2 regions of the Planococcus sp. TJ-301 genome follow, and region 1 is predicted to be linked to the other one. Evidence: riboswitches for the same ligand, from Rfam matches in the RefSeq annotation. Region 1 holds a riboswitch; the other holds the start of a gene.
The links. A riboswitch is a leader RNA that binds a small molecule or an ion and turns the genes downstream of it on or off. The one in region 1 is predicted to bind FMN.

Region 1 (15,254 bases):
GTCCCATGCTTGTTCAGCATCCACTTTACGCTTTGATAATACAAAGTTCTCATCTTCGACTTTTGTAATAATCAAGTCGAGAACGTCACCTTCTTTAACTGAATCCGATGCTTTTTCGATGTGGAGGCTCGACAATTCGCTGATCGGGATGATCCCATCAAATGGCGCGCCATCAATTGTTACGGTTACTGCTTTTTCTTCGATCTTAAGAACTGTACCTTTTACGTGATCTCCCACTTGGAAGTCACGGTTTTCCGTCATGTTCATTTCCTCAGACATCAGTAGCCCTCCTTCACAAACTATACACATCTTATTTTATTCGAATTCTCTAATAAAAACAAAAATTATCACTTTTTATTTGCTGTTTTCATCCAAAAGCTTCTGGATGGATGCCATAATCACTTCAGTTACTTCCTCTGCCGTCGCTTTACGCTCTCTAAATGGCTCCATGGTAATCGGTTCACCGAACACTACTTTGACTTTGCGGAACGCTTTATACGGGCCAATGATGGCACACGGAACAACGTCTGCGTTGCCACGCAAGGCAAAGAATCCTGCCCCGCTCAGCCCTTTTTTCAAAACACCGTCAGTCGAACGCGTACCTTCCGGAAACAATCCGACCACTTCGCCGCTTTTGAGGATTTTAAGGGCTGTGCGCATTGCTTCCCTGTCGCTCATGCCCCTCTTCACTGGAAAAGCATTGACTTTTGGCAGCAGCCCGCCAAGGATTGGCAACTTGAATAATTCTTCTTTCGCCATAAAATGAACCGTTCTTGGAGCGGTCATCCCGACGACTGGTGGGTCGAGCGCATGGATATGGTTCGAGCAAAGAAGGATGCCGCCCTCTTTTGGGAAAGTTTCATGGCCCACCACTTCAAAGCGGTAAAGTGGAGTTAAGGCAGTTTTCACTAAGGTTTTGCCGAATGCGTATAAATTCACATTATGCCATCCTTTCTTTGGCCATCGTAAGAATTTCCTGGGCCGCTTCGCGTATTGTCAAATCGGTCGTGTCGATATAAATTGCATCCTCTGCCTGCTTAAGCGGAGATACTTCGCGCTCAGAATCCATTTTATCGCGTGCGGCGATTTCTTCTTGAAGCTCGGCTAAAGGAGTGTTGATGCCGCGCACCTGGTTATCTGCAAAGCGGCGCTGTGCCCGTTCCTCAACAGTCGCTGACATGAATACTTTTAATGCTGCGTTTGGCAGAACATCTGTCCCGATGTCGCGCCCGTCCATGACAACGCCTCTGCTTTCCGCAAGCTGGCGCTGCAGTTCGACCATGCGTTCGCGGACAAGTGCGTGTGCAGACATTTCCGATACCGCTTTTGTGACTTGCTGTGTGCGGATTGCTTCAGTTACTTCCTCGCCGTCCATGAACACCAACTGCCCGTTGTCAGAAGGCTCTAAGTCTATCTGTGTGCGAAGCAGCAACTCGCCCGCTTCTTCATTGCTGGCCATATTAATGCCTTCATTTATCGCTTTTAATGTGATGGCGCGGTACATTGCGCCCGTGTCGATATAAATATAGCCTAATTGCTCAGCCACTATTTTTGCTATGGTACTTTTACCAGCTGCTGCTGGGCCGTCGATTGCGATTTGTATTGGATTCGTCAAAAATGTCACCTCATCATATGTATTCAACATATTTTAACACAAGAAAAGCGCAAGCGGATGTTTAGATTCGAGGGGCAAGTTATAGCCCAAAGGCTACTGGGGCTATAACTTTGCGACGAAGCACGAAGTGCTGCAACGGTTTTTCATGTCCCGAAGCTAGCGCAGCGTTGCAGGGACAGGAGCAGCTTGTATTAAGTGTATTTAAGTAGCGCGTTCTGTGCCGCACAGTTGGCAGGGCTTGCGACTCAAGAATCTGTCCGCTGGAGTCTAGACACAAGAAAAGCGCAAGCGGACGTTTAGATTTTAGGGGCGCACTTTGCCGTAAAGATCGAAAAAAGATATCCCGGAAAGTCATCAGCTGTGACTTTCCGGGATACCTTTTTTCATTAGCATACACGCACAAGATTTTACGGATGCAGCGAAGTATTGTCATGGTAATGGCTTAAACTCATTTGATGAGCCTGTTTGACTTTGCGCAGGCCGAACCACCACAAAAAGATCATGAACGGAATTACGCCGTAAGACCAGGTAGTATTCAAATACAGGATGGCGTTGTAAGACAGGTGGAGAATCATTGAAGCGAATAAAGCTATCCCCAGCCATTTCCGGCCGCTTTTGCCCCTTGAGAACTTCGCTTTTCCAAGATAATAACCCATCACCACTCCAAATAAGGCGTGGCTGGAAACGGGCAGAAACGCTCTTAAGAAAGCTGTCTGCATGCCAAACTCAAACAGGTATAAGATATTTTCGACTGTTGCAAAGCCAAGTGAGACACTCGCTCCATAAAGAATCCCATCGTACGGATCTTCAAAATCGATATGCCGGTAAACAGCAATGATCAACACTAGCCATTTGAAAAATTCTTCGACGATACTCGGAAAAAAGACCTTTTGCGCAAACACCCTTGAGAAAACGCCTTCGACATCAAAGACGTATTGTATGAACAAAATAGGAAACGTCAGAACCGCTCCATAAATAAAGCATTGGAATAATAATTTAGACGGCTCCTCTGCAAATTCATCGCGCAAATAAAAGTAACTGAACAACGCCAGGCTCGGAGCAATCGCAACAGTTAATAGAATTATCATATGGATGCCCCTTTGCTGGATTTGCCCTTATTATACCATATTCAAATGGGAAATTTTAGATATTCTACAATAGATGGGTGTTAATTGGAAAAAGCATCAATAGCAACTTTTTCAGAAACCGAAAGCAACACGGCCAACTTAATCCGGGCTTTTTTACTGTCGTAATCACTGCCCAGCAGCACGCCTTTTTGCATCAAGTCATGCGCGCTTCCGAGGTAGCCGTAGCTTGGGTAGACACGCCCTTCTTCTGCACTCGTCGTCAATAGCACCACTACGCCTTTTGCCACTGCCTTTTCAATCGAATCCACCATATATGGAGAAACTTGCCCACGCCCTGCCGCTTCCAAGACAATCCCTTTCGCACCACCCCGCACCAGCAGATCGATGAGCAAGCCGTCTTGGCCGGAAAAGCATTTTACAATGTCAACGCGCGGAATGGCATTGCCCATTTTTTTAACTTCATGATCAATCGGCTTCTGGTAAACGCTGACCACATTATTGTCGATGATGCCCAAATAGCCATGCCCGAACGAATCGAAGCCCTGCAAGTTGCTTGAATGCACTTTTTTGACGTATTTGGCGGAATAAATCCGTTCATTAAAGACAACTACCGTTCCCACGCCGCGCAATGTGCGGTCGACGGAGACGTATACAGAGTTTCTTAAATTGGAATAGACATCTGTGCCTACATCGTCTGGAGAACGCTGAGATCCTGTGACGACAATTGTTCGGTGGTCATCAATCGTCAAATCCAGAAAATAAGCCGTTTCTTCGAGCGTATCCGTGCCATGGGTGACAACGATTCCATCAACTGTTTCATCCGCAAGTTCCTTATCAATCGCTTTTTTCAGCACTTCCCATTCGTTGAAACCGATGTGCATGCTTGGAAGCTGAAAGACGTCAATGACGTTCACTTCTATTTCTTCCGGCAGCTGGCATAGCGCTGCAAGTTCTTTGCCGGAAATCGCACCTGATTTTAGCAGGCCTTTCGAAATTTCTTTGCTGGCGATCGTTCCGCCGGTGGTGAGTAGAGATACTTTCTTTTTCATGTACATCGCTCCTTATGGGGTCTATTTTACACGAATTTGCATACGGGAAGAAGCCGATTGCTAATAAAAACAAAAAGAAGATGCACTTATTGTGCACCCTCTTTTCCAGCAATGCTTTCGGCTATCTGGCCTCCATGGAAGCGGCCGTTTTCGATAAAGATCTCATTGGCGTTATTGCCTGCAGCAATGACACCTGCGATGTATAAACCTTCTACATCGGTCTCCATCGTCTCTTCATTGAAATTTGGCCTCCCAGATTCCGGATCGATGGAAATCCCCATCCTTTTCAAGAATTCGTGATCCGGGTGGTAGCCGATCATGGCAAAGACAAAATCATTTGTAATCCGTTCTTTTGTATCGTTAACAGTCAGCTCGACTTCGGTTTCCGTTATTTTATCGACAATTGAGTCAAACAGCATCGTGATTTCGCCTTTTCTGACCAAGCCGTCAAACTCCGGCAAGATCCAAGGCTTGATGCTTTTTGAATAGCTCGTGCCGTAATAGGACACAGTGACTCGGCTGCCGGCTTTATGCAATTCAAGCGCAGCATCGACTGCTGAATTTTTGCCGCCAATGACCAATACATCCTGATCGAAATAAGGATGGCCTTCTTTGAAATAATGCATGACTTTAGGCAAGTCTCCTCCTTCGACCGCCAGTTTGTTTGGATTGTCATAATAACCGGTAGCAGCGATGACATATTTGGCTGAATACGTTTCTTTTGACGTCGTGACGATGAATTGCCCATCTTTCTCCACTGATAGAACCGTTTCAAATGGCCGCACTTCAATACCGCTGCGTTTCACGACTTCACGGTAATAAACAAGCGCCTGGTTGCGCTTTGCTTTGCGGTCTTCTGTGATGAAGGGGACATCGCCGATTGACAGCTTTTCACTGGAGCTGAAAAAAGTCTGGTGTGTCGGATAATTGTAAATAGCGTTAACGATATTGCCTTTTTCAATAACGGTCGGATGCAGGCCGATCTTTTTCAAGTCGATGGCCGCTGCCAAACCGCAAGGGCCGCCTCCGATAATAATTACGTCTGTTTTTATCATTTAAATCTCTCCCGCTGTCTGTCTCTCTTTAAAGCATAATGGATTTTCTCAGCTGCCGCCACTTGAATGCGTCAGCTTTCCGCGAGCGGATACACCGTCAATAGATGGAACTCAGGTTCTGCCCCGAGACGCATCGGCAATTTAGTTGTGCCAAATCCATTACTGATCAGTTGGACGACACCATCTACAGCCTCGGTCCGCCCTGGCCGATAAATTCCGAGCTTTCCAAAACGGATTTGCCCGCCATGGGTATGTCCGGCCAAAGCGAAATCAACTTTATGCCGATTCCTTATCTTTTTGAACACAAATGGTGTATGGGAAATGAAAATGACCGTATCACTTTCCCGGACTTCTGAGAATGCTGCCTCAACCGAATTTTCTTTATAGGCGAAATAATCGATTCCCACCAGCCTTAAATGGCGCTGTCCGAATAACGAAACTGACTCGTCTTCAAGCACTTTGACATTGTATTTGGCAAAAAGCTGGCGGAGTTTGGTTTCATCCATTTCACGGTCGTTATTGCCCCACACAAAATAGACAGGAGCCCGCTGAGCCAGAATGTGGAGATTTGCTTCCACCCGTTTCCACGGTACGCCACCTTCTGTAAAGTCACCCCCGATGACAATGATGTCCACGGGGAAGCGGAACATTGCTTCCGGCAAGATTCTCCTGTGTACATCAGAGATGAACATCATATCAAATGGCAGGAATGGTTTGGATGCTCGAAGCCCGATTGCTTGCCGCCGCAGATTTGTGGCGAAAGCATTCCGCACCATCTTAAGAGGCAGCGCAGCTCCAATCGCCAGCCCGCCAAAAATAAGCTTTTTCATATGAATCTTTTCCTTTCCATAAATAAAGAGGCATAAGCAGAGCGCTGCTTATGCCTCTTTATGGGTTATTTCCCAAATCAGTCTTCTGCGATATCCAATACCCGGAATCCTGATTTCTCAAGCTCTTTTACGAATTTTTCCACATTGTCTTTTTTCTTTATTTTTAAGACAATTCTACGCACAAGCTTGTCGGTTTCATCAAACGTTACAAGCGAGATGACGGATTCTTTGTATTTTTCGATGATATCTCCAAGGCGCCCGATACGGCCTTCAGATTCCACTGATGTGAACGTAATGCGCGTTCCTTCAGACTGCATGCCGAAAGCGCTTTGCAATTGGGTCATCACATCGTAACGAGTAACGATGCCCAGAAATTCATTTTTTTCAACAACTGCGATAATGGGGAAATCGTTAAGTTCGACAATCGCCTTTTCGAAAACGTCGTCAATTCCAAGATAAACGTCTTGGTTGACCATGACATCCCCAATTTTAGTGGACTTCACGAAATCTTCTTTGCTCAACCCCGATTGGAAAAACGCACGGTAGCTGTGGTACCAAGTGAAAATTCCTTTGAAATCATTGCCGTTGACTACTGGTAGCGCATCAATTGAATGCTTTTCCAATAATTCAAACCCTTTTTGGACTGAATCTTCCGGTTTCACTATAAAACACTTTTCTTTTTTCACCATTACACTTTTCACGAACATTCAATTCACCTCTGCCTTATACTTTTTTCACTCTTAATGTTTTTCGACATCCGAATAAACTTGTCCTGCATTTAAGGCAAAACTAATGTAGATCCGACTGTGATTTCATTTGAATTCAAGCCGTTTGCCGCTTTGATTTTTTCGACACCTGCGCTTGCTCCGGCGCCGCCATAAGTATTGACAGCAATGCGGTATAGAGTTTCACCCGACTGAACGGTGTGTGTTTTCGATGCAGCGACAGGTGCAGCTGGTGCTTCTTGTTTTTTCTGTTCTGCCGCCGCTTGCTCTTTCTGTCTTTCTGCTTCTGCGCGCTGACGTTCTTTTTCGGCTTCCGCTTGAGCTGCTTCTTTTTGGGCCTGCTCTTTTTGCGCTTGCTCTTTGGCAGCTGCAGTTTTCTCAGCTTCCTGCTGCGCTAGTTTATCAGCGGCTTCTTTTTCTGCCGCTTCTTTTGCTTCAGTTGCTTCCGCAGCCTTGGCTTCCTCTGCAGCCTTGGCTTCCTCTGCAGCAGCCGATTCTTCTGAATCCTCTTTATCCGTCACCACTGGAACAAGCGGCGCATCAGGAACCGGGGATTCCAAGCTCACTTCATCACTCGATGGATTTGCCGTCAACGTATCATTAGGTTCATAGTAAAAAGCGACATAAATCAGTATGCTAACAGGAATTAATATGAAAAGGAAGAATAACGTCGTCAATAAAACACTTTTCGTTTTTTTAGGCTTTTCTTTAACCGTTTTGCGCTGCGCTATTCTAGAAGCGGCTGCATTGCCTAGGACACTGACTTCCTGGCGGTCTTTTTCAATGGCGTCACGATAATTTTGTTTTCCCATAATTGACTGCTCCTATCCTATTCTGATAACTCTATTATGCCGAAAAAAATCAACTTTGTAAACGAAATATCGGAAAATTATCCCAATGGCAATAGTGCATTTAGCCGATTTTGCCAATTGTCCAACTCGCTTTTTTGGTATTTCTGCTTCTTTTTTTCAAATACTTCATAATCGAGGCCATCATTTACGCAGCAATTGCCGGGTTTGTTTTTCACTTCCTGGTCAAAACAGCCGACTAAATATTCCCTGATGCAGCCGGATAAACCCACTAACTTTTTAATTTTTTCAATCTGCCGGATTTTCTCCTGCCGGATCAACTCAATTCTTGCAACCGTTTCCTCGGCAGTCAGTTGGCTAAGCCAATAAGAAACCACCCGGTAAGCTGTTTCACGGACCACTCCGTCCTCGACCAACCGCCTGCCTTCCTGACTATTTCTAGCCACCATTTCAATTTCTTGGCGGTTCGGGAGCTCATCCATCACCAAGCTTTCCATAAGCAGTTCATCGCCAGCCACGTACAATAGTGTGGCAAGTGCTGACTCACCGTCGCGCCCTGCCCGCCCGACCTCCTGGACATAACCTTCTATGGAAGTCGGCAACTGGAAATGGATGACGTGGCGAATGTCCGCAATATGGACTCCCATACCGAATGCATTGGTTGAACACACCCATTCCAATTCGCCGTTCTGGAATTGCTGCTGAACGAAGATGCGGTCCTGGTGCTCCATGCCGCCGTGGTAATACGCAGCCGATAAGCCCATTTCCAGCAGCAGCTCCGTGATTTCCTGCGATTTTTTTCGGGTCCCAGCATAAATGATGCCTGGCCCTTCGAATTCCTGAACAAATGGTTTCAACCATTCTATTTTGTCTTTTGGCTTTTCAAAACGTTTGATGTCATAAGCGATATTTTTTCGGTCCATTGGATGTGTATAAACATAAGGATCTTTCAGCTTAAGATAGGCCTTGATTTCATCAGTGACTTTTTTTGTGGCCGTTGCTGTTAGAGCCAGCACTTGGGGATTTCCGAGGACAGGCAGAATTTCAGCTATGCGCAGGTAATCCGGCCGGAAGTCGAAGCCCCATTGCGAGATGCAATGAGCTTCATCCGCGACCAGCAGTGAAATTTGGATGCGCTGCAATTGGTTTTTCACAAAAGGCTGAACGAGCATTTCAGGGGAAATGAAGATAAAGCGGTAGCTTGCCAAGTTGTCCCAAATTTTCTCCCTTTCACCTGGCTTTAAAAACGAATTGATGGCAACAACTGATTTTTCACCCATCTTTTTTAATTGGGCTACTTGATCTTGCATCAGCGACAGCAGCGGCGAAACGATCAATACGCTGCCTGGCAGGCGATGAGCAGGAAGCTGGTAGCACATCGACTTGCCCATTCCCGTCGGCAATAGGGCAATAACGTCGCCGCCCTCCAGAATTTGGCTGATCACTTCACGTTGGCCCGGCCGGAACGATGTAAAGCCATATGTATTGAAAAGTAGTTCCTCGAGTTTCATGAAATGTCCTCCTTCACAGCAAGCGCTAAGCGGATCTGGAAATAACTCGCTTGCGGCAGCATCTCCTTGATGTCTCTAAGGCGTTTGGTATTGCGCTGTGCGCTTATGTCAGTGATGCTGCGGAATAAATCCTGCGGTATGAACACAGTATAGTCGAAAGCCGGATCGTTCATGGCCAATTCCACGAAATGGTCTTCAATCGTGCTCGTTTTCAATTGCCGGACAGCCGCAATTTCATCAAGGGATAATCCCTGTTTAAATAAGTTATCGGTGCGTTCTGCTGATTCAGTAAGTGATGACCGCTGGACGACTCCGTTCAATAGCGGAGAGATAAGCGGAAAATCGCCGCTTTCCAAAACTTCTAGCCAGGCGTGTAGGGTTTCGATGACCGCAAGCTGGACGTCTAGAGGATGCAGCCCTTTTCCAGCCGCAATCTGCTCCCACGTCAATCCGCTTAAGCGGAGTCCCGTCAGCCGCTGCATCAACATCATTTTATTATCTTCCGTTACATTTACAGCGTTAAGGCTCTCGTACAGTTCTTTTTTAAAGCGGCCGGCTGTTTCCGGATCCCGGTAATTGATGCGAACCAGATAATCTTTCACCCACGCCTGCAAATCGACCGCATTAAGCACCGGATCAAAGCTGTATTCGTTCTGGCTGGTATGTGACAAAGTTTGGACAATTAATGATAGGCGGTTTAAAAAGAGGAGTTCATTGCCTCGGTATTTCCAGCCGTTAAGTTTGCTCGCTGGAATCTCCATGCCTAAAGCCAATTCTGTTAAATCGATGACCTGCTCATTTGTGCGCAGCAGATTACGCGCAAAAAGGCTTTGTATCACATCATCATACGCATTCTTATCCAACTTCGTCATCACTGCAAAATAAGGATAAAGCCGGTAATAGCCGATGTCCTGAATCGTCTGTCCGGACTTCTTCCCTTTGATCAAATGGAAGGGTGAAGATACGGTTCTTTCGAGGTTTACGGCTTTCATTATTGAAATGACAAGTTCTTCAAAAAGCAAGTGGCGCCCTCCTGACGGTTTTTTGTTGAAAAACTGAACAAACACCTTTAGAATGAATACGGTAGTAAAAATGAACTTGTTCGGAGATAAAGGAGAGGGAAACTAATATGGCTAAGTATACCATTGTCGATAAGGATACTTGTATCGCATGCGGCGCTTGCGGAGCTGCTGCACCGGATGTTTACGATTATGATGATGAAGGAATAGCGTTTGTTATTCTAGATGATAACATGGGGACTTCCCAAGTTCCAGACGAACTGGAAGAAGACATGGAAGATGCGTTCGAAGGCTGCCCGACTGATTCCATCAAAGTAGCAGACGCACCATTCGACGGAGATGCCCTTAAATATGAAGATTGACCAGTCCTGAAAAGGCGGCGCCGAAGCTTAAAAGCTCCGGCGTTTTTTTATATTGGTATTACCTTTTCTTTTCGCTCTAGGCGGACGCTTTCCGCGGGCCTGGCTTCAGTCTCCTCGTCGCTAGAAAAAGAGCTGCTCCTGCATCGCTTCGCTAGCTTCGTCGCAAACGAGGTTCTACAAACCTCGTTTCCTGCGGGGCCTTCAGCTCAGGCTTTGCCCGCTGGAGTCGCCGCCTTCCGCTTCATTCAAAGGTATTTCTTAGTAGTAAGTGATTTCTTTTAATTAAGAAGATGAAAGATACGAGTCTGTACTTTATTGCTGTGCCCCAGATATGGAGCATAACAGCGTCGACGCCTGCGGGAAAGCGAGACAGCCGAGACCCCGCAAGCACGCTAGCGTGCTGAGGAGGCTTGGCGCTCGCCCGCGGCAAGCGACGCTGTTTTGCGGAATATCGGCTACTCTATCTATTTTATAAGTTTTTAAAAAATCAAAAAAGCACCGAAGCTTAATCGCTTTGGTGCCTTTTTTTATTTATTGGGCCAGGTAATAGCGCCGCTGTTTTTCTATCCATACGTGCATGCTGCTGAACATGAGCAGGACAACCGCGGTCAAGGCCAAGCCTTTGATCAGGTTGAACGGCAGAATCCCCAGAACAATCGTGCCGAAAAGCACGTTGCCTGTTTGTGCAGGCATGTTTAGGAAATACGTGTACATTGGCAGAAACACCAGATAGTTCAACAAACTCATGCCGATCGCCATTGATAGCGTACCAGCAGCAAGGCCATATACCATGCCTTTTTTAGATGAGAATTTTCGATAGACAACATAAACCGGCAGGATGAACAAAATGCTTGTCGCAAAGTTCGCCATATGCCCTACAGGCACTCCGGTCGGGCTACCCGCAAATAGCCAATCCAATACGTTTTTGAAAAACGCAACGAGTATTCCGGCCACTGGCCCCATTGTGATTGCGGCAATCAAAGCCGGCACATCACTAAAATCCACTTTTAAAAATGCAGGTAAAGCTGGCAGCGGAAAGTTAAACAGCATTAAAATAAATGAAATACTGCTCAACATTCCGATCGCAATCATCGATTGCAATTTTTTGTTCTTCATATTCCTCTCTCCTTGTCGTGATTCACCAGAAGAAAGGCTTGGACAATGCAGCCGTACAATAAAACCCTTAAGCGGCTAGCGCTTAAGGGAGAAAAAGGCACATTTAAGAAACGTATCGCCTAGTTATAGGCAGCACTGTCCGCACCTTCACCTTCTCCCATCCAGACTATACTGTCGGCTTTGGAATCTCACCAAATCCTGCTTTTTACGGCTCGCGGGCTTATGAACAATGTTCAATTACCGCCGGTAGGGACTTTCACCCTGCCCCGAAGATGAATCGATATTTTATTTTACCTCCTAATTCTAGTGTAAAGAAGCCATAATGTAAACAGGAATGCTCAATCATTTGCCTGCGTAGCCCACTTTTGCAATTTTTGAAGGGCAATTCCATTGAAAATGCGAAAAGCCATTGCCCGGAATGTCCGGGCAATGGCTTTGGGTAATTAAAAGGAGAATTTATTTCACTTTCCACGCTGCACCGTTCGGAGCAACCGGTTCAGGAAGCGGACGGCTCAAATCAAAGCCGCTCCATTCCTGTTGTTTCGTGTTCTCGAGCTGAACGGTTTTGTCGAACGCTTTCGCTGTCAGCGCTAAGCTTTCAAGCATGCGTGCCCCCTCAGCCTCTTCAAGCGACCCGAAATCGAATTCCGCTGTGAATTCGATGGTAATAGCCGTGTCTGTCTCGGTAACCGTGTAGTCAACGGTTTCAGGGATTGTATTCTGGTGCAAATCTGACGGTGAAGATTTTAGTGCTTCAACCGCTTCTTTTGCTGTTGCATGCGGCATATTATAGCCTGGCACCATAAATGTTTCGCCGCCATCAGTGGTATGGGCATAATATGCGACGTTTTCAACCGCTGGTTTTACAGGTTCCATCGGTCCGATCTGTTCGAAATTCGCCGGCGTGCCGTCTTCATTTTGAATGAGGATTTCATCGGCATCCGTAAATGTTTCCTGCAGCGATGCTAGATAAACTTCATAGCTTGCCGATGCTAAATCGTATTGATGGTCTGCAGGCAATAAATGCTTGACTGTGCTTCCTTCCATCGATAATTTTCCAAGGTACGGATGGTATTCATTGAAACCGATTGCTTTTTCATCAATTTGGCTGGCGTATTTATTGTAAAGCTCCACTGAATTCGGTGCTTTATTGCCGAAATCGTTTTCAATCTGGGAATCAGGTATCAAAAAGCCAACTGGAATAACCATAGCGTTTTGGGTCAGGCCAATGGTAAACAGCGTAAAGCCGTCCAACTCCTCTTCATAAACTGCAGTTCGTGCAGATTGTGGATTTTCATCTTGATATATCGTAGCCGACTCTTCTGTCGCGGAAGGTTCTTGTCCATCGCTGTTTGCGCCGCCGCTTGACTCTTCTCCAGCCGAATCCGCTGATTCCGCTTCTTCGGTAGAAGCGTCTTGTGCTTCATCAGCAGTGCTTTCTGCATTTTGCTCGTTCAGTGTGAACGCACTGTCCCTGCCATTCTGATTTAAAATGGATGCCACCAAAAATCCTATCGTGATGAAAGCAAGTGCGGCGACAAGCAACGGCAACCAACGTTTAGGCTGTTTTTTTACCGCCGCTTTCTTATCCAGACGGCTGTAAACTTCTTCTTTCGTCCGGTCATCCCGGATTGTGGGGAAATCCCGCAACAAATTTTCGATGTGGTCATCGTCCCATCTGTTATTCGGCATTCATTGCTCCCCCTTCCTTTGCGCTTATTTTTTCACGCAACGATTTAATGGCGCGATGTTGGGTGGTTTTGACTTTGCCTTCTGTCCACCCAAGCACATCTGCCGTTTCAGCAATCGATAAATCTTGGAAAAAACGCATGATGATGACCATTTTCTGATCGCCTGTGCACTCATCAAGCATCGTATAGAGAAGGATTTTGTCCTCATTCAGTTGGGCTACTTCTTCAGGAATGCGTTCTTTTGAAACCAGCTGCTGCGTTTCCCAATCGAAAAAATCCGTCGAATGCTTTTTCCTGACCGCCGTTTTTCGGAAATGGTCGATCGCCACGTTTTTGGCAATGGAAAAAAGCCAGGTCTTTTCAGAGCTCTTGCCCTCAAAACGGTCATAGGCCCTGAACACCCGAATATAAACCTCGTGCATCAAGTCTTCGGATAAATGCCTGTTTTTCACCAAGTAGACGAGAAACTGGAATACATCTTGATGGTATTCGTCGTATAGGCGATGGAAAACGGAGTCGTTCATATACTCCCCCCGTTCGTAGATTAGTCGTTCTCCTCAACATAAAGTTACATTTTTTTCAGCGGCAATAAAAAGATGAAGGAAGTGCCTTTGCCCACTTCGCTTTCTGCATAGATTTTGCCGCCATGTGCATTGATAATGTTGCTGGCGATTGCGAGGCCGAGACCGGTTCCGCCTTTGCCAAGTGTTCTTGCTTTGTCCGCTTTATAGAAACGTTCAAATACGTATTGCAGATCTTCTTCGGGTATACCGACACCTGTATCATTCACAGATATTTTTGCGTAGCCTTGTTGTTGTTCGATAAAGACCTTGACGTTTCCTCCTTGAGGGGTATGGCGGATTGCATTGTCTATTAAATTGGTCATCACTTGTTCAATGCGGTCTTCATCTAGTTCAGCTGCCGCCCAATCATCGATGGCACTTTCGAAGTCCAGTTCAATGCCTTGTTCTTTGGCGATTGGCTGGAACTTCAGCGTCATGCGTTCAATGACGGAGTTGAGCTGGACAACTTCCCGGTACAGACGCATATGGCCTGATTCCATCCTCGCTAAATTCAACAGGTCCGTCACTAACCGACCCATGCGCTGGGATTCTTCGTAAATGATTTTCGTCATTTCGCGCCGCTCTTCTTCTGAAGTACCGACGTCATCGAGCAAGGCTTCACTATAGCCTTGGAGCATTGCAATCGGCGTCCGCAGCTCATGGGAGACATTCGCAATAAAGTCTTCGCGGAGCTTCTCTAAACGATGCTGTTCTGTCATATTGTGCAGGACGGCCACAGCTCCACGAATAGAATCTCCGCTATACAACGGACTGAAGGTGATGGCGTAGTAAGCGCCTTCCATTTCCAGCTCTTCTTCGATTTCCTCTTCGAAATCGAGAACGTGTTCAAGCATATGGACCATTTCCGAAGGCAATGGGTCACCTTTTTCCATTCCGCGTTTCATCAGCCATTGCTGAAGCAATTTCTCCGCGGGAGGATTGCTTAAAAGGATTGTCCGGTCCTGGTTGAATGTAATGACAGCATCTGCCATCGAGGTCAAAATGCTGGAGAGCTGTTCCTTTTCCTGATTAATGACCTCAACGTGATGTTTCAACTGCCGGCCCATCTGGTTGAAGGCGGTAGCAAGCTGGCCAATTTCATCGCTTGACGTCGCCTTCACTTTCGTATCAAAATTCCCTTTCGCCAATTCAAAAGCCCCCTCCCGCATATTGCGGAGCGGTGACGTGATGCGCGTCGAGAGAAAGAATGCAAAAACAGTAGTCAGGATAAATGCGATGAATGCTGATAAAAAGACGATATTGGTCGTTCTTTCCGCAGTGCGGTCCATCACTTCAAGTGATTGGTAGATAAAGACGACACCGTGCTCTTGTTCCCCAGTCTGCAAGGGACTGGCCAGCACAATATAAGATTCCATCATGTTCTCTTCCGTTAAAGATGGCAACAGCATTTCTTTCATTACCGTTTCATCGGTTTCAAACACTTTTTGAAAAGAAGGTTCCTGCAAAATCGTTTCGCGCAATTGATTGCCGTTAAGCCCTTCATGTATAAAATAAGAGCTTTCTTCCGGCACTTCGGCGATAACCGCATTGGTCTCCGCACCCAGGATATCTTCCATGATCAATAAGGAGTTTTCAAATTCCCCATGGTCATTGAATATGCGGGCAATCGTGGCAGCTTCCTTATTCAATGTTTCTTCCACTGATTCGCTATGATAATTGCCGAAGAATTCAAGCAGCAGCACAGTAACAATAAACAACACAAAAGAAACGAGAAGCAATATGGTAATCCATAGCTTCCCGACGACACTGTTCCACAACCTATTCATTGCCTACCTCGAATTTATAGCCTACGCCCCAAAC
Region 2 (15,254 bases), 1.1 Mb from region 1:
CTGCATAAATGAGCTGCCGACCGGAATCAGCATTTTTCCGCCTGGCTTTAATTGTTCAATCAGCTCCTGCGGTATTGTGGCAGCAGCAGCCGTGACCATAATGCGATCGTAAGGCGCATGTTCAGCCCAGCCGTAACTGCCGTCATCAAGTTTGAAATGGATATTTTCAAAGCCGGCTTCGCCTAAGCGCTTTTGGGCACTTTTATGCAGTTCTTTAATTCGTTCGACTGTATAGACCGAATCTGAGAACTTTGCGAGCAAGGCTGTTTGAAAGCCGGAACCTGTTCCAATCTCCAATACTTTTGAAGTTTGCTGAAGATCTAAAGCAAGTGTCATTTCCAAAACGAGCGATGGTTGGGAAATCGTCTGTTGGTGGCCGATTGGAATCGCTTCATCCAAACCGGCAAGGTCTTTGTACTTTTCCATAAAAAAACTCCGGTCCAAATTACGGAAATAGGCAATGATTTCTTTTTTTCTGCTATTCATCTTCTTCACTCTCTTTCCATATAGGATAGGGAATCGGATGGTTTTGGCTCTTGTGTTCTATTGTAATTCGAATTTGCTTTTTTGCCTATTTATTCGCGGTCGCCTGCGCTTTCTTTGGCCACTCGGATGTGTTTAACTGTAAGGGAATCGAGGTGGGGTTAAGATGAATAACAAACAGTCAAACTTGGCTGCGGCAGAACAAGAGATGGCAGAAGCGCATGCTTATTTTGAAACCGCCACATTCGGGATGGGCTGTTTCTGGGGTCCGGAAGCGCGCTTTGGAAGCCTGCCGGGTGTTTTGCGCACGCGGGTCGGCTATGCCGGGGGCACGGCCTTGAATCCGGTTTACCGCCAAATGGGCGACCATACTGAAACCGTGCAAATAGATTTTGATCCGGCTGTGCTGCCTTACGAAGAGGTACTGCGGCATTTTTGGGAGAATCATTATCCGAACAGGGATGAGTATAAGGGCCGTCAATACATCTCCCTTTTGCGCTTCCATTCCGAGCAGCAGCAGAAAACGATTGCCCGAATCAAAGAAGAAATGGAAAGCAGGCTGGGAGAAAAGATCGAAACGGATATCGGACCCTACCGCAATTTCACATTGGCGGAAGAACGGCATCAAAAGTACTACGTGAAGCGGTATCCACGGATCCTCGAGCAATTGGTGCCGCATTATTCAGACGCACAAGGATTGCAGAATTCTATTTTTGCAGCGCGCTTGAACGGCTTTGCCAAAGGATTTGGCAATAGGGAAAAGTTGAAGGAAGAAATAGCACGTTGGAGCATCAGCGAAGAAAGCCGGAAGCAGCTGACGGAGACTTTGATGACAATCAAGTGGTAAGCGAAGGATTCCGTTTGCGGAGTCTTTTTTTCTGGCTAAAATTTAGAGGTGAAAAGGTTTGCCGCAAATTCTCGTGTATCATCAATCGGAATGCGAAAGCAGGATTCGCCTGGATGGGTAGAGAAATAAAAAATGAAGGCACAGGGAGGGAAAGAGATGGCGATGCAAGACATGGATATGTTAGGGCTGTTACTGCCGATTATATTGATCCAACTTGCTTTAATGATTTTCGCTTTAGTGGATTTGGTTAAAAATCCGAATCCCAATGGTCCGAAATGGATGTGGGCGCTGATTATCGTCTTGATTAATACTATCGGTCCGATTGTTTACTTTGTTATAGGGAGGCGTAATTATTGAACATGCTGGAAGCCAAAAGGCTGACGAAACGGTATGGCAATGAACTGGTGGTTGACCAAGCCACCTTTGAGCTCGAAGAAGGGACTGCAACCGCTTTGATCGGTCCGAATGGCGCCGGCAAAACGACCACTTTGTCGATGCTTGCCGGATTGCTGAAACAGACAGAAGGAACCATTGAATGGGACGTACATTCCGGCATCGGTTTCCTGCCGCAGCATCCGCAATTCTTTCCTTGGCTGACAGCCATCGAGTTCACAGAAATGGCGGCGAAGATTAGCGGAGTGGATTCCAAATTAGCAAGGAAGCAATCCCAGCGGACGCTCGAATTTGTCGGTTTGGGCAAAGCCCTGAATAAAAAAACCGGGACGTTTTCCGGTGGCATGAAACAGCGCTTGGGCCTTGCGCAGGCAATTGTCCATCAGCCTAAATTGCTGCTGCTTGATGAACCAGTGTCTGCGCTTGATCCGACAGGACGTCGGGAAGTGATGGATTTATTGAAATCGCTGCAAGGACATACGACGATTTTGTACTCGACGCATATTCTGAATGATGCGGAAGAGATGACGGACCAAGTATTGTTCATGCAATCCGGAAAGCTGATTGAACAAGGATCGCTTGCTGAAGTTAAAAAGCGCCATGCCAATCCGCAAATCCGCATCCGTTTTGACGACAGCGAACAGGCATCGCGGTTTGTGGAAAACACACCGTGGCAAGCGGAAGCAAAAGGGGCATCTGTAATTTTGGCGGCAAGCGGCGGTCCCGCTATGGAAGAAATACTCAGCTTTTTGGCTGCGGCTCCAGCCGGAGTTGCGGCAGTGGAGCGCCAGTCCGCAACACTGGAGGAAATATTCTTGAAGGTGGTGGGGGCAAGATGAACCAATTAGGTGTTCTTTTTCAAAAGGAATGGCGGGAAAACCTGCGGAATTTTAAAGTTTTCTGGATTCCGGCTGTCTTCATCCTGTTCGGTATTTTGGAGCCGGTGACGAATTATTTCCTTCCACAAATTCTCGATTCTGTCGGGAATCTGCCGGATGGTGCGGTTATCGAGATTCCGCAGCCAGAACCGGCGCAAATTCTAGCTGCCGTTTTGGGACAATATCAATTTGTAGGACTGATGGTGCTGGTTTTGGCTTACATGGGCACGATTGCAGGTGAGCGGAAAAGCGGTGCAGCGACACTATTGTATGTCCGCCCTTTGTCTTTTGCGTCTTATTTTTTCAGTAAATGGATGATGGCGGGGCTGATTGCCCTTATAAGCGTCTGGTCCGGTTTGCTTGCGGCCTATTATTATACATTCCTGTTATTCGAAAAAGTGGATTTCATGAAATTCATCCAATTTGCGGCAACTTACAGTGTGTGGATTTTGCTGGTGGTGTCCGTTGTCCTCGCGGCAAGCGCCGCATTGCCGAATCCGGGGTTTGCTGCAGCAGTGGCATTGGCAGTGGTTTTTCTGGCGCAGCTCGCGGACGGACTGCTTGGAGCGTATTGGACGGTTTCACCAGTGAAAATACCAAGCTATGCGGCACAATGGCTTGCGGATGGTCCGGTGCGCGCAGATTTTTGGTGGGCTTTGGGCATTGCCGTGCTGCTTATTGCAGTGGCCGCGGTATTCGGCGTCTGGATGTCACGAAAAAATGCCGCGACGGCAAAAGTGTAATCATATGAGCAGGTATAACGGGGAATTCGGCTTAAAGTGCCGGGCTTTTTTGCGTGGCACGCCTTGCAGGCTTTCGTTGGGAAGGTGGAATTGTACTCTTTGCTTGAACGCGAACTTTTTGGAAAGGTTCTGTTAGAATGAAAAAAAGGGGCCCTTTAAATTGATTCATCACATTGAACTGAATGTTTCTGATTTGAATAAATCAAGGGCATTTTACGAGGCACTGCTTCCTGAACTGGGGTATTCGGTTTACCAGGACTGGCCGGAGGGCTTCAGCTTCAAGAAAGGCCCCAGCTACGTGGTGTTTGTGCAGACAGCCGAAGATTTCCTGTCCCGCCCTTATCACCGAAAAGCGCCCGGACTCAATCATCTCGCATTTCATGCGGACACACCGGCCGCTGTAGATAGCTTGGCCGGCAAGATGCGGAGCTTGGGCGTGCAGATGCTCTATGAAGACCGATACCCTTATGCAGGAGGTCCTCATCATTACGCTGTTTTCATGGAAGATCCGGATCGGATGAAAATTGAAATTGCCATGGATGGGAGTGCTGAAAACAATGTCTGATAAAAACTCAAGCCGATTTTTAGTGGCTTTCAATAAAATCGAAAAATTTCTGAAAGAAATCAATGGCTCGAAGGATTACGTAACGTTCTTCAAATCGATTGATTTAGCTGGCAGAAAAAACGCCACAGTGAGAAAATACGAGGGTGATTTGAGGGAATTCGCTGATTTGCGCAACGCTATTGTCCACCATCGGACTTCGACGGAATACGCTATTGCTGAACCACATATGGAAATTGTAGAATTGATAGAGCGTATTGAAGAATTATTGTCCCAGCCAGTTACAGTGGGTGTGATGTTTGCGCGCCAGGTGCATACGTTTCAAGCGGAAGATACATTGGCGAAAGTACTGCGCATCGTCCGGGCCAAGGGTTTTATGCAATGGCCTATTTATGACGGAGAAGAATTTGCCGGGTTGATTACATCAGGCGGCATCGCGCGATGGCTCATCCAAACGAGGGAAGAAGAAACTATTTCCCGGGAAATAACGACTATGCGTGATATTCTGCAATATGAGAAAGATGGTCGCAACCATCGCTTCATCGCTTCTGCTACATCCGTTTATGAAGCAGAGGAAATATTCAAGGAATCGGTGCTTTCAGGCGGTGCCCTGGAAGCGTTGCTCATTACAAGGAATGGCAGCAAAAAAGAACAATTGACGGGAATCATTACGCCGATTGACTTGATCAAGATTGAATAGAGGCTAAAATATGAAGAAAATCATCACCCTGCTGTTGCTCATCGCTTTTGTCTGGAGCTTCATCTGGGTTAATAATAATTGGATTCAAACGACAGAATATACATTATCGTCTGCAGAGTTGCCCGCTGCTTTTGACGGCAAAAGGGTTATCCAGGTATCGGATCTCCACAATGCGAATTTTGGTACAGCGCAATCATCATTGATTGAAAAAGTAGAAGCTGCCGATCCAGATGTCATTTTCCTGACAGGGGATTTGGTTGACAGCAACCGCTACGATTTGGAAACCAGTTTGACGCTGGTCGATGCATTGGTAGAAATGAGCGAAGTTTATTTTGTGCTGGGCAATCATGAAGTAGCGGTCAATAAAATCGATGAGATTACAGCGGCGCTGGAAGAGCGGGGCGTCACAGTGCTCATGAATGACAAGGTGCAGTGGGAAGAAGGCGGGGAAACCGTCCAGATTGCCGGCATCAACGACCCCTTGTTCAATGTCGATTTGACAGAAGAGGAATTTACACACGATGCATTAGCTGAAACGGAATTGACGGACAATTTCACTTTGCTATTGGCGCATCGTCCGGAAATGTTCAGTATTTACGTGGAACAGGGCATTGATATGGTGTTCGCCGGACATGCCCATGGTGGACAGGTTCGCATACCTGGCCTTGGCGGCTTGATTGCTCCTGGACAAGGATGGTTTCCGACAATGACCAAGGGGATTTTCCGCAAAGAGGGCACACAGCTCGTTTTGAGCCGAGGGCTTGGCAATAGCGGCTTTCCGGTTAGAGTCTTCAACCTGCCGGAAGTGGTAGCGGTAACGCTGGAAAAAGAATGAGGAGGTGCCCATTTGGATACATCGTTTAAAATGGAAACACAGGTTTTCAACTACCGCGTGGCCGCTGTATGGATTGAGAACGGCCATATTTTGCTGCACAAGCAGACAAAAGAATCGTATTGGGCGCTTCCCGGCGGACGGGCGGAAATGCTTGAGGACTCGAAAAGCTGTCTTGCGAGGGAAATGGAAGAAGAGCTGGGCGCGACTGTGTCCGCCAGCCGATTGCTGTGGGTGACAGAAAACTTTTTTACTTATAATGCTAAGAAATACCATGAGATCGGTTTCTATTATGAAGTAGAGCCTGTGGACGGCGCAAATCATTACCGCGAAGGCCCGTTCTTCGGACCTGAAGGTGAGCGCCTGACATATGAATGGGTGCCGCTTAGTGAAATCGATCAAGTCGAGCTTTACCCGGAGTTTCTGCGTTCCGGCTTAAAAAGGCTCCCTGCTGGTATAGAGCATGTAATCATTGCGGAAGATGCGCTTTAATAAACAATTCAGGAGGCGTTTACGGTGATCAGGAAAAAAGAAGTCACATTGCATTGCTACACGCCGAAAGTGGACGTTCAATACGACCTGCCTTCGGAGCAACGCGAATTTACCGGTCTGCCACAGGATATCATCCGGCGGGACGCGGAAAATCCGCTGAAGCATTTCATCATTATCAAAGCGCGTGGACAAGTGGCCGGCTTTTTTGAACTCGATGAATCGGATGACCGCAAAGCCTATTCCGACAACCCGCATACCTTGTTGCTGAGAGGCTACTCTGTGGATCCTGCTTTTCAAGGGCAAGGCATCGCGACAGGTTCAATTTATGCGCTGCCTGATTTTATCCGCCAGGAATTCCCGGAAGCTGACGAAGTGGTGCTCGGAGTCAATGCCCGCAACACGCCGGCTCAGCACATCTACCAACGAGCCGGATTTGAAGATACCGGGAGGCGCCTGATGCGCTCCAAAGGCGAACAAATTGTCATGTGCTTAAGAGTGAAAGCCGTTGAAAAGAGCGGCTGACGCTCTTTTTTTATTTGACCGCCTAAGAGCACTTATTCAAAGTAAAGATGCTTATGCAGGCTGCAGCCTGGATTGAAGCGACTGTCGCATGACGGGCACACCGACGCGCAGTCTAGGTATTCCCGGATGGCCAATTGATGGCCGCAGGATCCGCACAACACCGCTTTTTCATCAAATTGCTCTTTTGGCCAGACTGTTGCTTTTTCGCATCCGGCTTCTTTATGGCATTCAAAGCATGCGTAATAAAGTCCACAGCAATAAAACTTAATGGCGATCCGGTCAATTTCCGAATGCCAATGAGCGCATCTCGTTTCTTCATCGACTTGCAGCCCTAAGACCTTTTGTGTATGTGGCATAATTTCTCCCCCTGTCATCCGCAAAATCAGAAATCTGCGAAGTTTCCTCTTTTTTATGCTACTATGAAATGGACAATTAATCGAATCGAATTCTTCGGGGCAAGGTGAAATTCCTTACCGGCGGTGAGCAGAGAACTGTAAGTCCGTGACCCGATCTTGAAAAGATGTCCAGCCAAATAATGGCTGCATGTTTTTCAAGGCGGTGGAGCTGGTGAAAATCCGGCACCGACAGTGAAAGTCTGGATGGGAGAAGAATTTGAGCGCTTGTTTTGTCGTACCCTTTTTTAGCTCTTTAACGGCACGACTCCGTTTCTGACAACGAAATAGAGTTTATTCAGCGTGCCTTTGATGCGGCTTGCAAATCCCCTATAGAAATTCCTTTCCTTACCACCCGACTGCCCCTTGGTGGAAAGAACCCTTTTAGCAATACCTATAATTTAATGCGGTCATTGGACCGCAGCAACGGAGCTTTATGGCTTTTACAAAGGAGCGTGATTCAATGTTCACCGGAATTGTGGAAGAAGTGGGCCGCGTAGCATCTGTGCGGTCAAAGCCCCAGGCAATGGAGCTGACCATTTCGTGTTCGCTGGTTCTTGAAGACGCCAAACGCGGAGACAGCATCTCCATCAATGGTGTCTGCTTGACTGTGTCTTCATTGGCACAAAGCACCTTTACAGTTGATGTCATCCCAGAAACGGTCAAGTCCTCTACGCTTCACGGGCTGAAAAGCGGGTCGAAGGTCAACCTTGAACGCGCGATGCCTGCAAATGGCAGGTTCGGCGGCCATTTTGTCAGCGGCCATATTGATGGCGTTGGTGTGATTCGTTCAGTTAAAAAAGAAGCGAATGCGGTCACAAAGTCTATTGAAGTCAAACCCGAACTCATGAAGTACATGATGATGAAGGGTTCGATCGCAGTAGATGGGACGTCACTGACAATCTTCGAGCTCGGCCATAACACCGTAACAATTTCACTGATTCCCACCACGCAGGAAGATTCGTTGTTGGGTGCTAAAGGAATTGGCGATCCCGTCAACATCGAATGCGATATGCTGGCGAAGTACACAGAGCGCATTCAGACGGCGGAATCGAAAATCAGCCGCAGCTGGCTCGCGGAAAATGGATTTTAAATGGAGGCGGAAAAGATGTTTTATACAGTTGAAGAAGCTGTCCATGATTTGAAAAACGGCAAAGCGATTATTGTCATCGATGACGAAAACCGTGAAAACGAAGGTGATTTTATCGCCTTGGCAGAATTTGCTACACCTGACATTGTCAATTTGATGGCGACTGAAGGGCGCGGATTGATCTGCGTCCCTGTTGAGGAATCAATCGCCAAACGATTGAAAATCGGATTAATGACCGACAATAACACGGACGAATATGGCACCGCCTTCACTATCAGCGTTGACCACCGCGAAACTACGACAGGTATCAGTGCTTTTGAACGTTCGCACACGATCATGGGCCTGCTTGATCCGGCTGCGAAGCCATCTGACTTCAAGCGCCCTGGCCATATTTTCCCGCTGATTGCGAAAAAAGGCGGCGTCCTGCGCCGGGCTGGCCACACGGAAGCAGCTGTGGATCTGGCGAAATTGGCGGGCTCTACACCGGCTGGCGTCATTTGCGAAATCATGAACGCTGACGGTACAATGGCACGCGTTGATGATTTGCAGGAAGTGGCAAAGCGCCTGGGCATGGGCATTCTGACTATCCAGGACCTGATAGCCTATAAGCGAAAAAACGAAAAATTGATCAAACGCGAAGTGGAAGTTCAATTGCCTACCGAATACGGTGATTTCCGCGCTGTCGGCTATACCGAAGTGCTGACCGGGCAAGACCATGTGGCGCTTGTAAAAGGGGAAATCGATCCCGAAAGTCCAGTGCTTGTGCGCGTCCATTCGGAATGTCTGACGGGAGATGTCTTCGGTTCGCATAAATGCGATTGCGGCAACCAGCTTCATGCTGCCCTTAAACAGATAAACGACGCCGGAGCGGGAATTTTGCTGTATATGAGGCAGGAAGGGCGCGGCATCGGCCTGATCAATAAACTGAAAGCGTACGAATTGCAGGAGCAGGGCTACGACACGGTAGAAGCCAACCAAAAACTCGGCTTTGCCGATGATTTGCGCGATTATGGAATCGGCGCGCAAATTCTGCGGGATCTTGGCGTCCAGAAGATGAAATTGCTGACGAACAACCCGCGGAAAATTGCGGGCATCGGCGGCTATGGCCTCGAAGTTGTCGAGCGCCTGCAGATTGAAATGCCGACCAATAAGGATAATGAAGCATACATGAAAACTAAAAAATCGAAACTCGGCCACTTGCTGAATTTCTAAAGGAGAAATGGAAATGGCGAATCATTTTGAAGGTTATTTAAATGGAGAAGGACTGCGCATCGGCATTGTAGTCGGTCGCTTTAATGAATTCATCACCAGCAAATTACTGAGCGGAGCGGAAGATGCCTTGAAACGCCATGGCGTCAAACCCGAAGATGTCGGAATTGCATGGGTGCCAGGCGCATTTGAAATTCCATTAGTTGCTAAAAAAATGGCGGCCAGCGGCAAATATGACGCGGTCATTACACTCGGTACCGTAATCCGAGGAGCGACTCCTCACTTCGATTACGTCTGCAGCGAAGTCGCAAAAGGCGTGTCGCGGGCAAGCGACCAATCGGATATTCCGGTCATATTTGGCGTCTTGACGACAGATTCGATCGAACAGGCAATTGAACGCGCAGGGACGAAATCCGGCAACAAAGGCTGGGAGTCTGCTGCTGGAGCCATTGAAATGGCGAATTTGATGAAAAAACTATAATATTGCACTCCAGGCCATTTGCCTGGAGTTTTTTTGGCTTAAAAACCGGATAAAAAGGGAATAACATAAAAACCTAGATATGAGCGGAAACTGGCATACATACCTTCCTGCGCCTTGAAAAATAATGGCGGATGCATCGGAAGGCGAAAAAAGACGAATCTCCAAAAAAGGCTTATAATGGAATGAATGTGGCAGAAATTGTTATGGAGCCAAGGAGGACTAAAGATGAAGGGCACGGAGAAAACGTTTTACCTGGTTCGGCATTGCCAGGCGGAGGGACAGCATCCGCAAGCCGGATTGACAGTGGAAGGACGGGCGCAGGCAGACAGGCTTGCCCGTTTTTTTGCCCACAGTGAAATCTCCTATATCGTTTCAAGCCCTTATGTGCGGGCAATCGAATCGATCGGACCAACCTTAAAACAGACCAAGCTTCCGCTGGAAACCGACATCCGTTTATCGGAGCGTGTTTTGGGCAGCGGTAATCTGCCTGACTGGCTTGAACATCTGGAACGGTCATTCAAAAACATGGATTTGAAGTTGGCGGGGGGCGAATCCGGAAGTGAGGCAGCTGAGCGTGGAATCGCGGCGGTATCTGCGGTGCCGCATCAAAGCATTGTCGTTACGCATGGCAATCTTTTGGCGTTATTGCTCAATCACTGGGATCCGAGCTTTGGCTTTGCTGATTGGCAAAATTTATCAAATCCTGACATTTTTAAAATCATGCATGACGGGCAATCGGTCATCGTGGAAAGAGTCTGGAACTGAGACTGTCCAGTGCAACGGAATTGCAACATTCCGGCAGCGCGGCCGTCTGTAAAGAGGAGGTGGATTACGATGAGAACAAAAGCTATGCCTTATATTGCAATTTTCTTATTATTATTTCTTAAAGTTATGACGTTCCGCATCGTAATCTTCGATGCGAAATCCATATTCCATATCGCGTTCGTCGAATTTCCGGTCTGGGCTTTCCTGTTGGCTGTTGCGCTGCTGTTATTCAAGAAACGCATTTGGCTCACTGCCGGCATTTTCAATGGACTGGTATCAGGGATCTTTTTTGCCGTTGTATTGTACAGCCGCTATTATTCCACAATCCCTTCCTATTATGATTTGCGGCAGACTACCCAATCCGGAACGGTTGGCACGACCATTTTGTTATTGATCAATCCACTGGATTTCCTTTTTTTCCTGGATGCAATAATCTTAGTTGTTTTGGCGCGCCGCTGGGGCAAGCTGCCAAAACTCAATTCATTGAAGTATGCTGCTGCTGGACTGGCTGCAATCAGTGTTTTGACAACTGTCTATGCCATCAAGCAGCCCATCATTGATATCTCCTTTTTTGCTAAAGAAAATGGCTATGCCCAATCCCAGCTCGTTCAGATGTACAACCAACTCAACGAAAAAGCACACGCTTCCGGCAATGAAACAAAGTTATCGGCGAAAGAGTTGGAAGAGTTGAAGGGCAATGAATGGGTCCCCTTGAAGAGTCACGCTGAGTTCGGGTTGGCGGAAGGGCGCCATCTGTTCATGATCCAAGTGGAATCGATGCAAAATTTCACTGTCAACAAATCAATCGATGGCCAGGAAATAACGCCCAATCTCAATAAACTTATCGAAGAAAGCGCGTATTTCTCGAATGTCTTCCAGCAAATTGGTGCAGGCACAACTTCGGATGCGGAGTGGATGGGTAATACCGGACTTTACGCTGAAGGAATGGCGCCAACAGTTAATGATTTGAATGGCAAGGAAGTGCCTTCACTTTCTCGTTCACTGAAAAAAGAAGGCTATGGTTCTGCTACTTACCACGCAGATGATGTGACCTTCTGGAACCGCGACGTGCTGTATCCGGCCCTCGGCTTTGATGAAGTGTTTACGGTGGAAGAGATTCCGGACAAAGACCAAGTAGGATATGGCCCTTCGGATGAAGTGTTGATGGATTTTGCGCTGGGGGAACTGCCGAGGCAGCTGGATACCTACGAGCGGGTCTACTCGAACATTGTCATGATGACAAGCCATACCCCGTTCATATTGCCTGAAGACATGCAACACCTGGACTTGCCAGCGGAATATGAAGGGACACACGTCGGCCATTATCTCCAATCGATCCGCTATGCTGATGAGCAGATTGGCAAGTTTATAGAAGAACTGAAAGATCAGCAGCTTTATGATGAGTCGCTGATTGTCATCTATGGCGACCATTCTGGTATACACGGCTCACCGCTTTCAGAGGAAGATGCTGTGCTGCTGCAAGATTTCCTCGGCCATCCGTATTCGATGAAAGAGCGGCTGACGGTACCGCTTGTTATGGCGGGAGGCGGCTTGTTCACGGGCGAAGAATTCAGCCGTCTCGGGGGGCAAGTGGACATTATGCCGACTACGCTCGCTCTGCTGGGAGTGGAGCATGAATCGCCAATGATGGGCCATAACCTCTTTGAGTATGAAAAAAACCTGCTGGCGATGCGTTATTATATGCCTGGCGGTTCATTCGCGCAGTCTGAACAATTGTACAAAGCGCCGGGGGCGAAATTGCCGGATGAGCTCCGGGATATGAAAACCATGGAAAAACGCGCGAAAAACAGCGCAACCAAAAAGCATATCCGCAATGCTCAGGAAATTTTGAAATACGGCGATGCGCTGCTGAAACCGTACATTGGTAAATAAAAATATGCGTGAATCACAACATTGCCTATACTATTTATAAAGAGAATTTATCAAGGGGGATTAGAAGATGGCAAAAAGTTTTGAAGAAGAAGTAAGCCGCGTGATGGATTCGATGTTTGAAAATGAGATGAAGAAAGTGAACGATATGCTCGAGCAGGAGCTGCTGATTTCTTTAATTGGTGAAGTCAATGCCGGCAAATCCTCGACGGTCAATAAAATCATCGGCAAGGATATTGCAAGTACCAATCCGATGCCGGGGGAAACCGTGAGCGTCGATCCATATAATTTGGAAGGCTTGGAGAATATCAAGTTCATGGATACGCCTGGGTTGAACGATCCAAATGATGAAAATCCCAAAAAGACCTTGGAGTTCGTTCAACAATCAGATGTGGTGCTATTTTTTCTAAATGCAGCTGGAACAGTATTTTCTGAAAGCGAAAAAGAAAAGTTCGCGGGAATCGAAAAGCACAACAAGGACATCCTGATTGTATTAAACAAAATTGATGCGGCTGAAGATATCCCCTCCATCATCGAATTTGTTAAAAGTCATACTGGCGGTAAATATAAGGTAATTCCAATTTCATCGAAAACTGGCGAGAATTTGGAAACCTTGAAGAAGGAAATCCTTTTTTTGCTCGAAAAGAAGGGTAAAGACCTGCTCTTTGCCAAAAGCATGAAAGAGAAATCGGCCGCTGCGAACCGCTGGATTATCGGTGCTGGCGTCTCGGCCGGCGTTATCGGGGCTTCCCCGATTCCCGGTTCAGACATCATTCCGCTGACATCGCTGCAAGTCGGTTTGATCATCAAGCTTTCAAAGCTGTACGATAAACCGCTCAGTAAAAAAGCAGCCAAAGATATGATTGTCATCACGGCGACCCAAACAATCGGCCACACGCTTTACCGCCAGGCGCTGAAATTCATCCCAGGCGCCGGTTCCGTCATCGGCGCCACTGTAGCTTCCGCAATGACCTTGGCGCTAGGCTATGGCGTGCGATATGCCTATGAAAACAATATCGCCATCGATTACGACATGATCGGCGAATTGTTCGAGAAATACAAAGCGCGCGAGAAAAAGGCATAAACGCAAAAAAACCGCTCTTATGAAAAGGGCGGTTTTTTTCTATGTACTTGCGTCTTTTGCCCGCCTGCTTTACTTTAAAAGAAAAGGATGCCGGAGGTACAGGATGAAAATATTAGTGGTGGAAGACAATCCAAGCGTCAGTTCCATGCTGGAGTTGTTTTTTCAAAAAGAAGCGATTGCTGGTGATTTTGCAGCGGACGGCCTGGAAGGATTCGCAAAATACAGACAAGGCGATTATGATTTATTGATTTTGGACTGGATGCTGCCAGGCATGGACGGCATTGCGCTGTGCCGGAAAATCCGGGAACTCGGGGATTCAGTGCCAATCATCATGCTGACAGCTAAAGACAGTGAATCCGACCAGGTCATCGGGTTCGAGATGGGCGCGGATGATTACGTGACAAAACCTTTCAGCCCCTTGACGCTCATGGCTCGCATCAAAGCAGTCATGCGGCGCTCGCAAAAGGCGGAAGCACCTATGGAAACAGTCCATACACAGCATTTTGCCGTTAATAAAGAAACGCGGGAAGTGCAAAAGGACGGCGAGGCGGTGCAAAATTTGACGCCGAAAGAGTTCGAACTGCTGCTGTTCTTCATGCAGCATCCGAAACAGGTGTTCAGCCGCGAGCAGCTCCTTGAACAAGTATGGGGCTACCAATATTACGGAGATGAGCGGACCGTCGATGTTCACATCAAGCGGCTGCGCAAGAAAATAGCAGGCGGGGAACAATTTTTCCATACCGTCTGGGGAGTTGGCTATAAATTTGAAGAACATGCGGATTAATTATTTTTACCAATTGATTGCAAGCCATTTGAGCATCCTGCTCATTGCATTTTTGATATTGAGTTTGTTATTCGTCAATTACGTGGAAGATTTTGCTTACGAGGAAAAAGCAACGGAACTGGAAAGCTATGGAGTCAAGATTTTGCAGGAGCTGGAAGCGCCGCGGCCAGGCTCAAATCTGCAGTCCTATGTGTCCATTCTGGAAGCCCAAAACATCAACTTTATCGTCTTCGACCAACAAAGCCGCATTTTGTACCCGGTATCCGGAGCGTTTCCACCTGTCGAATTAACCACTGAGGAATGGAACGTTATTGAGCGCGGGGAAACGCTCGTCGTCAACCGGGATGTCGAACGATTTGAGAATACCGTGACATTTGTAGCGATGCCATATGCCGACAATGGCCAATTGGCTGGCGGCGTGCTCCTTGCTTCGCCGGTCAGCGGCACGAGCGAAATGATTGCAGAACTGAATAAATCGCTGTTGACGACGATATTCATTGCATTGGCAGTGGCATTGCTGCTTAGTCTGCTGTTGTCGAAACTGCATGTCAGTCGTTTGAAGCGCATGCAGGAAGCGACAGGAATGATCAGCGAAGGAAACTACGCGGTGAATTTGCCGGAATCCGATTTTGATGAATTCGGCGATTTGTCAAAGGATTTCAACCAGATGGCCAGAAAGCTGCAGCAGTCGAATGAAGAAATCGAGGGACTGGAAAACAGAAGGCGCCAGTTCATGGCAGACGTTTCGCACGAAATGCGCACGCCGTTGACCACCATTGCCGGCGTTATTGAAGGGCTGCGCAATAATATGATTGTAGAAGAGCAACGCGAAAAAGGTATCCGCCTGGTCAGCGACGAAACGAAACGCCTTATCCGACTCGTCAATGAAAACCTGGATTATGAAAAAATCCGTTCGAACCAAGTGGCGCTCACGAAAGAAGAAATCGAAGCGGAAGAATTGCTCGAAATCATTCAGGAGCAGCTGGAGATGCAAGCGTCTGAAAAAGGAAACCGCATTGAAATAGCCGTGGAACCCGGACAGGTGATTTACGGGGACATGGACCGGCTGATCCAGGTTTTGACGAATATTGTGAAAAACAGCATCCA

Region 2: another riboswitch for FMN. It lies ahead of ribE (riboflavin synthase); the one in region 1 lies ahead of AC4EHJ_RS03675 (ECF transporter S component).

The regions. Positions count from the first base shown of each region.
Region 1 is NZ_JBZDOH010000001.1:711,921-727,174, forward strand. Features, by position in the region: gene rpsA (30S ribosomal protein S1) at 1-279, opposite strand, end outside; gene AC4EHJ_RS03620 (lysophospholipid acyltransferase family protein) at 355-939, opposite strand; gene cmk ((d)CMP kinase) at 941-1,615, opposite strand; gene prsW (glutamic-type intramembrane protease PrsW) at 2,023-2,703, opposite strand; gene AC4EHJ_RS03635 (asparaginase) at 2,784-3,752, opposite strand; gene AC4EHJ_RS03640 (YpdA family putative bacillithiol disulfide reductase) at 3,839-4,807, opposite strand; gene AC4EHJ_RS03645 (metallophosphoesterase) at 4,879-5,637, opposite strand; gene AC4EHJ_RS03650 (CBS domain-containing protein) at 5,715-6,344, opposite strand; gene AC4EHJ_RS03655 (LysM peptidoglycan-binding domain-containing protein) at 6,416-7,174, opposite strand; gene AC4EHJ_RS03660 (RecQ family ATP-dependent DNA helicase) at 7,252-8,682, opposite strand; gene AC4EHJ_RS03665 (YpbB family protein) at 8,679-9,704, opposite strand; gene AC4EHJ_RS03670 (ferredoxin) at 9,812-10,063, shown strand; gene AC4EHJ_RS03675 (ECF transporter S component) at 10,595-11,179, opposite strand; FMN riboswitch at 11,325-11,457, opposite strand; gene AC4EHJ_RS03680 (GerMN domain-containing protein) at 11,636-12,871, opposite strand; gene sigX (RNA polymerase sigma factor SigX) at 12,861-13,394, opposite strand; gene AC4EHJ_RS03690 (ATP-binding protein) at 13,439-15,220, opposite strand; gene AC4EHJ_RS03695 (response regulator transcription factor) at 15,213-15,254, opposite strand, start outside.
Region 2 is NZ_JBZDOH010000001.1:1,779,293-1,794,546, reverse strand. Features, by position in the region: gene AC4EHJ_RS08840 (protein-L-isoaspartate(D-aspartate) O-methyltransferase) at 1-486, opposite strand, end outside; gene msrA (peptide-methionine (S)-S-oxide reductase MsrA) at 692-1,330, shown strand; gene AC4EHJ_RS08830 (PLD nuclease N-terminal domain-containing protein) at 1,493-1,687, shown strand; gene AC4EHJ_RS08825 (ABC transporter ATP-binding protein) at 1,684-2,562, shown strand; gene AC4EHJ_RS08820 (ABC transporter permease) at 2,559-3,344, shown strand; gene AC4EHJ_RS08815 (VOC family protein) at 3,505-3,909, shown strand; gene AC4EHJ_RS08810 (CBS domain-containing protein) at 3,902-4,606, shown strand; gene AC4EHJ_RS08805 (metallophosphoesterase) at 4,617-5,441, shown strand; gene AC4EHJ_RS08800 (NUDIX hydrolase) at 5,454-5,930, shown strand; gene AC4EHJ_RS08795 (GNAT family N-acetyltransferase) at 5,955-6,452, shown strand; gene AC4EHJ_RS08790 (CHY zinc finger protein) at 6,485-6,808, opposite strand; FMN riboswitch at 6,895-7,067, shown strand; gene ribE (riboflavin synthase) at 7,308-7,937, shown strand; gene AC4EHJ_RS08780 (bifunctional 3,4-dihydroxy-2-butanone-4-phosphate synthase/GTP cyclohydrolase II) at 7,953-9,146, shown strand; gene ribH (6,7-dimethyl-8-ribityllumazine synthase) at 9,160-9,624, shown strand; gene AC4EHJ_RS08770 (histidine phosphatase family protein) at 9,850-10,389, shown strand; gene AC4EHJ_RS08765 (LTA synthase family protein) at 10,459-12,282, shown strand; gene AC4EHJ_RS08760 (GTPase) at 12,350-13,363, shown strand; gene AC4EHJ_RS08755 (response regulator transcription factor) at 13,467-14,147, shown strand; gene AC4EHJ_RS08750 (ATP-binding protein) at 14,137-15,254, shown strand, end outside.